One region of the Sphingopyxis macrogoltabida genome, then DNA from elsewhere that is predicted to be linked to it. Evidence: predicted binding sites of a transcription regulator. Region 1 holds the regulator's gene; the other holds the start of a gene.
What was found. The regulator LexA, encoded in region 1, represses DNA repair genes until DNA is damaged. The targets are predictions, from matches to a motif close to GTTCCNCNCTTGTTCT.
Positions count from the first base shown of each region.

Region 1 (5,998 bases):
GTCCTCGATACGGAGCAGGAATTTGCCGCCATGATGGCGCGCAAACAGCCAGTTGAAAAGCGCGGTGCGCGCGCCGCCGATATGGAGATAGCCGGTCGGCGAGGGCGCGAAGCGCGTCACGACGGCGGCGCCGGTGGCTTCGTTCGGATCGGTCTGGTTTTCGGTTGCCACTACGGCCTCTTTCACTCACTCTGCCGCCCCCGGACAGGTGCGGGGACGGGGTCGGGGGAGCCCCTAGCATGGCGACAAGGCAGCTTCAAACGCCGTTTGATGGCCGATGGGCGGGTGGCCGGGCGCGGCTGCTAGCGAATATCGAGGCGCGGCTGGAGGCCGAGCGCGAGCGCATCGGATTGTGGCTGCCGGTTGCGTTCGGGGCGGGGATCGCGGCGTGGTTCGCGCTTCCGGCGGCGGCGCACTGGATCGGACTGTTGTTGTCGCTCGGCGGCGGGCTGCTCGCGGGGTTGCTGATCGGCTGGCAGCGGCGGCTCGGGCGAATGCTCGCGATCGGGTGCGCGGTGATGGCGCTGGGCCTGCTCCTCGTCTGGGTGCGTGCGACATGGGTCGCGGCGCCGGTGCTGGCGCAGCCGATCACCACCGAATTTTCGATGCGGGTCGAACGGGTCGAGCCGCTGCCGGCGCGCGGACAGGTGCGTATCCTCGCGCGGCCGCAACATCGCGCCGATATGCCGCCGCGCCTCCGCCTGACATTACGCAGCGAACAGGCAGCGGGACTCGCGGGCGGTGAGCTGGTCGCGGTGCGGGCACGGCTGATGCCGCCGCCGCCTGCCAGCCTGCCGGGCGGATATGATTTCGCCCGGCGCGCCTGGTTCGACGGGATCGGTGCGGTGGGGACGGTGCTCGGCGACGTCGCCCGCGCGTCGGGGGCGGCCGAGAGCACCCCGCCGCTGCGCATGCGGCTTAGCGGACATATCCAGCAGCAGGTCGAAGGATCGGCGGGCGGCATCGCTGCGGCGCTGGTCACCGGCGATCAGGGCGCGATCAGCGAGGCGGATTCGGAAGCAATGCGGCGTAGCGGCCTCGCGCATCTGCTGTCGATCAGCGGGCTGCATGTGACCGCAGTCGTCGGCTTCACCATGTTCCTGCTTATCCGGCTGCTCGCGCTGAGCCCGCGGCTGGCGCTGCGCGGCGTCGTGCTTACGGCAGCAGCCGGGGGCGCGGCGCTAGCGGGGGTTGGCTATACATGGCTCAGCGGCGCCGAGGTGCCGACGATCCGCTCGTGCGTCGCGGCGCTGCTCGTTCTCGCAGCGTTCCTGCTGGGGCGCGAGGCGCTGACATTGCGGTTGGTCGCGGCGGGGGCGCTGATCGTGCTCGTCTGGCGGCCCGAGGCGCTCGCGGGGCCAAGCTTCCAGCTCAGCTTTGCGGCGGTCACCGCGATCATCGCGCTACACGAAAGCCCGCGGATGCGCCGCTTCCTCGAACGGCGCGACGAACGCTGGATCGTCCACGCCGGCCGCGGTGTTGCCGGGCTGCTGATTACCGGTTTTGTTGTCGAAATCGCACTGGCGCCCATCGCCTTGTTCCATTTTCACAAGGCGGGGCTTTACGGCGCGCTCGCCAATGTCGTCGCGATCCCGCTCACGACCTTCGTCATCATGCCCGCCGAAGCGCTGGCGTTGCTGTTCGACAGCGTCGGGCTCGGCGCGCCCTTCTGGTGGGTCGCCGAAAAGGCGCTCGCGCTGCTGATCCTGCTCGCGCACGGCGTCGCCGATGCGCCGGGCGCGGTCGCGACCTTGCCGTCCTTTCCGCCATGGGGCTTCGCGCTCGTCGTTTTCGGCGGGTTATGGCTGCTCCTGTGGCGGACGTCGTGGCGGCTGGCTGGACTCGTGCCGCTTGTCATCGGCGTCGCTGCGCTGCTCGTGCAGCCGCGGCCCGACATCTTGGTGACCGGCGACGGGCGCCATATCGCGGTGGCGGTACCCGGCGGTAGCTATGCCCTGCTGCGCGATCGTGCGGGCGATTTCATCCGCGATTCGCTGTCCGAAGCGGCGGGAATCGATACGCCGCTGGTCGCCCTCGCTGACTTGGAGCATGTGACGTGCAACCGCGATTTCTGCCGCTGGCGGCAAGGGGAAGGCGATACGGGACGTGTCATCCTTGCCTCGCGCGGCCGCGACCGGATCGACGGCGCCGACATGGCTGAGGCCTGCGCTGCCGCCGATGTGGTCATCAGTGATCGCTGGTTGCCGCGCGAATGTGTCGCACGCTGGCTTACGATCGACCGTGACAGCCTCGCCGAAACCGGCGGGCTGGCACTCTACCTAGGCGAGGAGCCACGCGCGATCACCAGCCTGAATGCCGGTGACGCACATCCGTGGCGCCGGCCCCGGCAGGTCAGTGGTAACGACGAAGCAGTCCCGACAGGCGTCCTTGCACGATGACCCGCTCGGCGGGGTAACGTTGCGGCTCATAGGCGCTGTTCGCCGGATCGAGCCGGATCATCTGGCCTTCGCGGCGGAAATATTTGAGCGTCGCATCCTGCCCGTCGACGAGCGCGACGACGATATCGCCCTCGCGTGCGGTGCTCGCCTTCTGGATCAGCGCATAGTCGCCGTCGAAAATTCCGGCTTCCACCATGGAATCGCCCGAAACCTCGAGCGCATAATGTTCGCCCGCGCCGAGCAGCGCGGCGGGAACCGCTAGATTATTGTGATCCTCGAACGCCTCGATCGGCACGCCTGCGGCGATCTTGCCATGCAGCGGCACCTCGATGATGTCGTTCGCGGCGATCAGCCGCATCGCCGGCGGGCTCTTGCGCAACGGCACGACATTTTCACGCGTCGGCGCCGCCTTTGCCGTTTCAGGCAGCTTTACCACTTCGAGGGCGCGGGCCCGGTTGGGAAGGCGGCGCAGGAAGCCGCGTTCCTCGAGGGCGCTGATCAGTCGGTGGATGCCCGACTTGGATTTCAGTCCCAGCGCCTCCTTCATCTCCTCGAACGACGGCGAAATGCCGCTCGCGTCGAGCTTTTGCTGGATGAAGTGAAGCAGTTCATGCTGCTTGGCGGTCAACATCGATCATTCTCCGTCAGGACCAGAACCGGACATAATGAGAACGATAGTGGAACATACCGGAACTTGTCAAGCGATGGCGATATAATCGGCGATCGCGCCCGCCGCGCGCGGGGGCGCACCGATTTCGCGGATCAGCAACGCGTCGGCCTCGATCAGCGGGACAGTCTGGCCGCTGTCCTGGCTGTCGAACATATGGAGAGCGCCGCCGTCGACCCGTGCGCGCAGATAATCCCGGCGCGCCCCACCGGCGGCAAGCGCTGCGTCGAGCGGTGCCTGGCGGATTGCGGGGAGCGGATTTGCTGCGCCTGCAAGATGGCGGATCAACGGCAGCAGGAAGAGCGTCGCGGTGACGAAGGCCGAGCCGGGGTTGCCGGGCAGCCCGAGCAGCAGCGCCTCGCCTATCGCACCGGCGATCAGCGGTTTGCCCGGCCGCATCGCGATCTTCCAGAAATCGAGCCGGCCGCCGGCGTCGTCGAGGGCGCCGCGAACATGGTCATGGTCGCCCACGGATGCGCCGCCGACGGTGACGATGACGTCATGGTGTCGCGCCAACTCCTTGATTGCACTGGCAATCGACATTCGGTCGTCGCGCATATGGAGCGGCAGGGCGACGTCGGCGGGAACGGCGGCGAGCATCGCCGCGAGCATCGCGCCGTTGCTGTTCGGGATCTGGCCCGGCGCGAGCGTGCGGCCCGGCGCGACAAGCTCGTCACCAGTGGTCAGGATCGCGACGCGCGGCCGCGATCCGACGCGAACCTCGCCCGCGCCGCCCATGATCGCGGCGGCGATTGCGCCGGCGCCCATACGCGTTCCGGGGGCGAGCAGGCGCGTGCCGGCGGCGAAATCGCCGGCGCGTTCGCGGATATGGCGCCCCCGCGCGCCGGGGCCGTCGCCGGTTAGCGCCAGTGCCACGCCCGCTGCCGCAACATCTTCCTGGAGGATCACCGTGTCGGCACCGCCCGGAAGCATGGCGCCGGTGAAGATTCGCATCGCCTCGCCGGGGCCGACGGTCCGGTCCGGGGCAGCGCCGGCAGCGATTTCGCCGGTAATTGTCCACGGTCCCGGCATGTCGGCAAAACGGATCGCATAGCCGTCCATCGCCGACAGCGCCGCCGCAGGCTGGTCGCGCGATGCGAAGACATCTTGCGAAAGATAGCGTCCAAGCGACGCGGAAACCGCGATATTTTCTGCCGCCAAGGGGGTGCGGAGCGCGAGCAGGCGCGCCTGCGCTTCCTCGACCGGCAGCAAGCCGCTCATCCGGCGCGCCAGTCGCCCGAGCGGCCACCGCTCTTTTCGAGCAGGCGGATGTCGCCGAGGGTCATCGCGCGGTCGAGCGCCTTGGCCATGTCGTAAAGGGTCAGCAGCGCCACCGATGCGGCGGTGAGCGCCTCCATCTCGACCCCCGTCGGCCCGGTCGTCGCCGCGACCGCGCGCACCGAAATGCCGTCTTCCTCCCATTCGAATTCGACGCTGACCTGTGTCAGCGCGATCGGGTGGCAAAGCGGGATGAGGTCGGCGGTGCGTTTCGCCGCCATGATGCCGGCGATGCGCGCGGTCGACAGCACGTCGCCTTTCGGCGCGTTGCCGCTGCGGATGGCATCGAGCGCCTCCGCCGACATGGCGATACGCCCGCCTGCCACCGCGCGGCGTCCGGTTGCCGCCTTGCCGCCGACATCGACCATATGCGCCGCACCCTTTTCGTCGAGATGCGTCGGGCGGGTCATGCCGCCACTCCGGTGAGCAGCGCTTTCGTTGCTGCCGTGACGTCGGGCTGGCGCATCAGGCTTTCGCCGACGAGGAAGCTCCTGGCGCCGCTGGCGGCCAGCCGTTCGCAATCGGCATGGCTGGCGATGCCGCTTTCACCGACGAGCAAGGTGTCCGGCGGGACCAGTTTCGCAAGGCGTTCGGTGACGCCGAGGTCGGTTTCGAAGGTGCGGAGGTCGCGGTTGTTGACGCCGATCAGCCGCGACGTCAGCCTGCCCAAAGCACGCTCGAGTTCGGCTTCGTCATGGACTTCGACGAGCACGTCCATGCCGCGCTCGACCGCTGCCGCCTCGATGTCCTGCATGACGCCATCATTGAGTGCGGCGACGATAATCAGGATCGCATCGGCGCCGATCGCGCGTGCCTCGGCGACCTGCCAGGGATCGATCATGAAATCCTTGCGCAGCGCGGGCAGAGTACAGGCGGCGCGCGCGGCGACCAGATAATCCTCGTGCCCCTGAAAATAGGGCGCATCGGTCAGCACCGACAGACAGGCAGCGCCCCCGGCCCCATATTGGCGCGCATGATCCGCCGGATTAAAATCCTCCCGGATCAGTCCTTTGGATGGCGAGGCTTTCTTGATTTCAGCGATCAGGCCAAAGCCGCCGGCGTCGATTTTCGCCTGCAGCGCGGCGGCAAAACCGCGGACGGGACCCGCGTCGATCGCATCGAGATCGGCGAGGGAGCGCACCGCGCGGCGCGCGGCGACCTCTTCGGCCTTGGTGGCAAGTATCTGGGTGAGCTTGTTCATTTATAGGCGATCCAGCAATTGAGCAGCGCGTTGGCAAGGCCCTTGTCGATCGACTCGGCAGCCTCCTCGACACCTTCGAGCAACGTGTCGGCGGCGCCGGCGACGACAAGCGCTTCGGCGGCGTTATAGAGTACGGCGTCGCGATAGGCGCCGGATTCGCCTTGCAGCAGGGCGCGCAGCGCCTTCGCGTTATAGGCCGCGTCGCCGCCGCGAATCTCGTCGAGCGATCGCGGCGGAAGACCGGCATCGGCCGCCTCGCTGCGTTGCATCCGGACACCCTCGGGCGTGATCACCGCGACCTCGTTGCCCCCCGCCAGCGATAGCTCGTCGAGCCCCTCGTCGCCCGAAATGACGCGCGAATGGTCGGTGCCGAGCCGGTGCAGCGCCTCGGCATAGACGGGAACATAGGCGGGACGGGCGATGCCGATGAGCTGGCGCGTGACGCGCGCGGGG
Region 1 is NZ_CP012700.1:1,576,853-1,582,850, forward strand. Features, by position in the region: gene gltX (glutamate--tRNA ligase) at 1-171, opposite strand, end outside; gene AN936_RS07415 (ComEC/Rec2 family competence protein) at 240-2,399, shown strand; gene lexA (transcriptional repressor LexA) at 2,353-3,030, opposite strand; gene AN936_RS07425 (molybdopterin molybdotransferase MoeA) at 3,097-4,287, opposite strand; gene moaC (cyclic pyranopterin monophosphate synthase MoaC) at 4,284-4,754, opposite strand; gene trpC (indole-3-glycerol phosphate synthase TrpC) at 4,751-5,545, opposite strand; gene trpD (anthranilate phosphoribosyltransferase) at 5,542-5,998, opposite strand, start outside.

Region 2 (5,998 bases), 530 kb from region 1:
CGGCGCGTCTTTCGGTCCGATATGTTCGCCATTTGGGCGCCTCGATGGCTCTGTAATTGAATACAGACCCTGGTCCTGAGAAAGGGGTCCCAGGACTTACCAGATACGCGTGCGATCGTCGGGCTTCAGATAATATTTCGCGCCCGCATCGACATTAAACGCCTTGTACCAAGCATCGACGTTGCGCACCGGCCCGATGATGCGCCAGCGCGCCGGGCTGTGCGGATCGCTCGCCACCTGCTGCTTGATCGCATCCTCGCGCGCCTTGTCGCGCCACGCCTGCGCAAAGGCGAGGAAGAAGCGCTGGTCGCCGGTCAGCCCGTCGATCACCGGCGCTTCCTTGCCGTTCAGCGAACGGTGATAGGCGTCATAGGCGACTTCGAGCCCCGCAAGGTCGGCGATATTCTCGCCCATCGTCAGGTCCGGATTGACGAATGCGCCGGGTGCCGCCTCATAGGTTGCATATTGCGCCCCGAACGCCTTCGCCTGCGCCTCGAAGCGCGCAGCGTCTTCGGGCGTCCACCAGTCGCGGACCGCGCCACTGGCGTCGATCTTGCGTCCCTGATCGTCGAAACCATGGGTGATCTCGTGGCCGATCACCGCGCCGATCGCGCCATAGTTCACCGCGTCGTCGACATTCTCGGCAAAATAGGGCGCCTGCAGTATGCCGGCGGGGAAGACGATCTTGTTTTCGAGCCCGCCATTGTAGGCGTTCACTTCCTGCGGGTTCATCGACCATTTCTTGCGGTCGACCGGCTTGCCAAGATCCGACAGGCCATAGGCATATTCGAACGCCGCGCTGCGCTTCACATTGCCGTAAAGGTCGGCGGGGTCGATCTTGAGGCCCGAATAGTCGCGCCATTTGTCGGGATAGCCGACCATGACGTCCATTTTTTCGAGCTTGGCAAGCGCCGCTTCCTTCGTCGCCGGCGCCATCCAGCTGTTGTTCCGGATGCGGTCGCCCATCGCGAGCTTCAGGTTCGCAACCAGCGTCTCCATTTTCGCCTTGGCGCTCGCCGGGAAATATTGCTGCGAATAGGTTTCGCCGACAAGTTCGCCGAGGCTGCCGTCGACCAGCGTCAGCCCGCGCTTCCAGCGCGGCCGCAACTCGCCGACACCGCTCAGTGCCTTGGTATATTCGAAGCGGCTGTCGACCCAGTCTTTCGACAGATAGGTCGCGGCATTGTCGGCAACATGGAATTGCTGCCACAACTTGATCGTTTCGAGCGGCGTTTTCGCATAGAGCGCGGCAATGTCGCGGATCGCGGTATTTTCGTTGACGATGATGCGGTTCTGCGGCGCGATCCCGGCGCCCGCAAACCATGCCGTCCAGTCGAGCCCGGGGGCATAGGCGGCGAGTTCGCTCGACGACATCGGATTGTTGATCTTGCTGACGTCGCGGCGGTCGGCGATCGCCCAGCTTACCTTGGCGATCTCGGTCTCGAACGCGAGGATCGCATCGGCCGCCTTTTCGGGATCGAGGTTGCCGATCATCTTCATCGACCGTGCGATATAGGCGCGATAGGCATCGCGCTGCGGTTTGAAGGCGTCGGTCAGATAATATTCGCGGTCGGGCAGCCCCAGCCCCCCCTGCCCCAGCCACAGCACGTTCGTTGTCGGATCGTCAGTGTCGGCATAAGGGCCACCGCCAACGATCGTCGCCCCGAACGTGCCCTGCGTCGTGCCCATGAAACGGGCCATCGCGCTCTTGTCCTTGATCGCGGCGACCGCGGCGATGTCCGCCATCAGCGGTTTCGAGCCGAGCGCGTCGACACGCTTCTCGTCCATGAAGCTTTGGTACAGGCCACCGACCTGGCTCGTCGCGGGCGCTTCGGTCACCAGCTTGCGGAGCTGGCGCTGGGTCAGGTTATAGACGTCGTAATCGACCCCCGCCGACGCCTGATCGGCAGGAATTTCGGTGCGCGCGAACCAGCCACCATTGGCATATTTGTCGAAATCGTCACCGGGCTTGACCGTCTCGTCGCGCGCCGACAGGTCGACGCCCCATTTGCCAAAGGTCAGCGCCGTCAGCGATGCGTCGCCCGCAGCACCCGCCTCCTCGGCGCCCGCCGTCAGACTTGCCGCCGGCCCCATATCCTTTGCCGATGCCGGCAGCGATGCCAGCGCCGCGGCAATCGCCAGCGACGCCGCGCCTGTAAAAACTGCTTTCATGTCCCCAACTCCTGAAACGCATCCGCGCCGTACCGAAAGGCACGGCGAGCATGACCAGAGTTGTCCGCCCGCGACGTCAAGCGGTCAAGCGGACGGGGTGCCATTGGTCGAAGCCCTTGGGGAGTTGGTGGAAACTTGTTCCGCCGCGCCCGCATTGCAGCGGCTGCACACAGTTCCTATCTTATCGCCAAAGCCCGCAAGCCCCTCTTGCGCCTCAAGAACAAATCTGGAACATACCTCTCCCATGAGTCTCACCCATATTTCGGTGCGCGGCGCGCGCGAGCATAATCTGAAGGGCGTCGACGTCGACCTGCCGCGCGATGCGCTGATCGTCATCACCGGCCTGTCGGGCTCTGGCAAATCGAGCCTTGCCTTCGACACCATCTATGCCGAAGGCCAGCGGCGCTATGTCGAGAGTCTGTCGGCCTATGCGCGCCAGTTCCTCGAGATGATGCAGAAGCCCGATGTCGAGCATATCGACGGGCTGTCGCCGGCGATCAGCATCGAACAGAAGACGACGAGCCGGAACCCGCGCTCGACGGTCGCGACGGTGACAGAGATCTACGACTATATGCGCCTCTTGTGGGCGCGCGTCGGCATTCCCTATTCGCCCGCGACGGGCGAGCCGATCAGCGCGCAGACGGTCAGCCAGATGGTCGACCGGGTGATGGAATTGCCCGAAGGAACACGCGCCTACCTGCTCGCCCCCGTCGTCCGCGGCCGCAAGGGCGAGTATAGGAAGGAACTCGCGCAGTGGCAGAAGGACGGCTTCACCCGCGTCCGCATCGACGGCGAATTTTACGAGATCGGTGACGCCCCGGCGCTGGACAAGAAATACAAGCATGACATCGAGGTCGTCGTCGATCGCATCGCGGTCCGCGAGGGGCTCGGCAGCCGGCTCGCCGACAGCTTCGAGACCGCGCTCAAGCTCGCCGAAGGACTCGCCTATGTCGACCTCGCCGACGGCCCGGTACCGGGGCGCGAGGAGGAAGACACCGGCGGGGCGATGAAGGGCGCCGGCATCCCCGCGAACCGCCTGATCTTCTCCGAGAAATTCGCCTGCCCGGTGTCGGGCTTTACCATCGCCGAGATCGAACCGCGGCTGTTCAGCTTCAACGCGCCGCAGGGCGCCTGCCCGGCGTGCGACGGACTCGGCGAACGGCAGGAGTTCGACCCCGACCTCGTCGTCCCCAACCATGCGCTGAGCCTGAAAAAAGGCGCGGTCGTGCCGTGGGCGAAATCAAACCCGCCCTCGCCTTATTATATGCAGGTGCTCGAAAGCCTTGGCAAAGCCTATGGTTTCGACCTGACGACGCCGTGGCAAGACCTGCCCGGCGAGGTCCAGCTCATCATTCTCTACGGCACTGGCGGCAAGCCGGTCGAGCTGACCTTCAAGGATGGCAAACGCACGTACACGACGCACAAGGCGTTCGAGGGGGTGATCGGCAATCTCAACCGCCGCATGTTGCAGACCGAAAGCGCGTGGATGCGCGAGGAGCTCAGCAAATATCAGGCGGCGCAGCCCTGCGAGACCTGCCACGGCGCGCGCCTGCGCCCCGAACCGCTCGCGGTGAAGATCGCGGGCGAGGACATCAGCATGTCGGCGCAGCGCTCGGTCGCCGACGCGCTCGGCTGGTTCAGCACGCTCGAGGAGAAGCTGAACGACACGCAGAAGCAGATCGCCAAGGCGATCCTCAAAGAGATCAACGAGCGGCTCGGCTTCCTGAACAATGTCGGGCTCGACTATCTCAACCTCAACCGCACCTCGGGCACGCTGTCCGGCGGCGAAAGCCAGCGCATCCGTCTCGCCAGCCAGATCGGCAGCGGGCTCAGCGGCGTGCTCTACGTCCTCGACGAGCCCAGCATCGGCCTCCATCAGCGCGACAACGACCGGCTGCTCGCGACGCTGAAGCGCCTCCGCGACCTTGGCAACACCGTCATTGTCGTCGAGCATGACGAGGATGCGATCCGCCACGCCGACTATGTCGTCGACATGGGACCCGGCGCCGGTGTGCACGGCGGCGAGATCGTCGCCGAAGGCACGCTGAAACAGGTGCTCGCGAACAAGAACAGCCTGACCGCCGCCTATCTCACCGGCGCGAAGAAGATCGAGGTGCCGGCGCGCCGCCGCCCCGGCAACGGCTTCGACCTGGTGCTCAAGGGCGCGCGCGCCAACAACCTCCAGAACGTCACCGCGAAGATCCCGCTCGGCACCTTCACCTGCGTCACCGGCCTGTCGGGGTCGGGCAAGTCGAGCCTGATCATCGACACCCTCTACGCCAGCGCGGCGCGGACGCTCAACGGCGCGCGGATGATCGCCGGGCCGCACGACAGCCTGAAGGGGCTGGAACATTGCGACAAGGTGATCGACATCGACCAGTCGCCGATCGGCCGCACCCCGCGGTCGAACCCCGCCACTTATACGGGCGCCTTCACCGTGATCCGCGACTGGTTCGCCGGACTGCCCGAGGCGCAGGCGCGCGGCTACAAGCCCGGGCGGTTCAGCTTCAACGTCAAGGGCGGGCGCTGCGAGACCTGCACCGGCGACGGGCTGATCAAGATCGAGATGCACTTCCTGCCCGACGTCTATGTGACGTGCGAGACGTGCCACGGCAAACGCTACAACCGCGAAACGCTGGAGGTGAAGTTCAAGGGGATGAGCATCGCCGACGTGCTCGACATGACGGTCGAGGATGCGGCCGAGTTCTTCAAGGCGGTGCCCGCGATCCGCGACAAGATGGCGATGCTGGTGCGCGTCGGGCTCGGCTATATCAAGGTCGGGCAACAGGCCACGACCTTGTCGGGCGGCGAGGCGCAGCGGGTGAAGCTTGCCAAGGAACTGTCGCGGCGCTCGACCGGGCAGACGCTCTACATCCTCGACGAGCCGACCACGGGCCTGCATTTCGAGGATGTGAGGAAGCTGCTCGAAGTGCTGCAGGCGCTCGTCGACCAGGGCAACAGCGTCGTGGTGATCGAGCATAATCTCGACGTCATCAAGACCGCCGACTGGATCGTCGACCTCGGCCCCGAAGGCGGCGTCAAGGGCGGCGAGATCGTCGCCGCGGGGACGCCCGAGCAGGTGGTGAAGGAAAAGCGCAGCTTTACGGGGCAGTATCTGGCGCCGTTGCTGGGGAAGTAGCTAAGCCCCTCCCTTCGGGGTGGGGTTTGGGGAGGGCCTGTGCCCTTCCCGAACACCGAAACATGCCCTCCCCTAACCCCTCCCGCAAGCGGGAGGGGAACCGGATCAATGCCACACCGCCGACAGCGGGTAGAGCGCGATCAGCCAGACGAGGCAGGCGACGGTGACGCGGCGGTGCTTTGTCCACACCCCGAGCAGCGCGATGGGGAAGAAGGACCAACTCACCACAAGGTTGCGCGCGCCGAACGATGGCGCCCCGGCATAGGCCGCGACAGTTGCCATCAGCGCGATATTGGCGAGCAGGATGCCGCCGAGCACCTTGCGCCGCTGGCGGTCGAAATGCGCGTCGAGGTCGGCCCAGGCCGCGGGATCGTCGGGAAAGACGAGGCTGGCGGCGATGAAATAGATGGCGGTGACGATGAAACCGCCGAAGAGCAGCGGCCAACTCAGCGGCAACAGATCGCGCATCGCCCAACCGTACATCCAGAAAGTGACGACGTCGCACGACACGAACAGGCCGAGCAGCGCGGTCGGCCAGCCGATGCGGACATGGTGGCTGGCCTTCAGCGCCCGCGCCAGACCGCCCAGCCCCTCGGCCAGCGCAAGGCCGAGGATCAGCCCGAACAGCGAAAAGATGAATTCGAACCCGCTCATTTGCCCCCCGGATATGCCCTGCCGATGCTGTGG
Region 2 is NZ_CP012700.1:2,107,961-2,113,958, forward strand. Features, by position in the region: gene AN936_RS09985 (M13 family metallopeptidase) at 97-2,172, opposite strand; gene uvrA (excinuclease ABC subunit UvrA) at 2,417-5,311, shown strand; gene AN936_RS09995 (hypothetical protein) at 5,417-5,965, opposite strand.
Region 2: uvrA (excinuclease ABC subunit UvrA) is a predicted target of LexA. The motif match lies at 2,390-2,405, and genes of this name have one in related genera.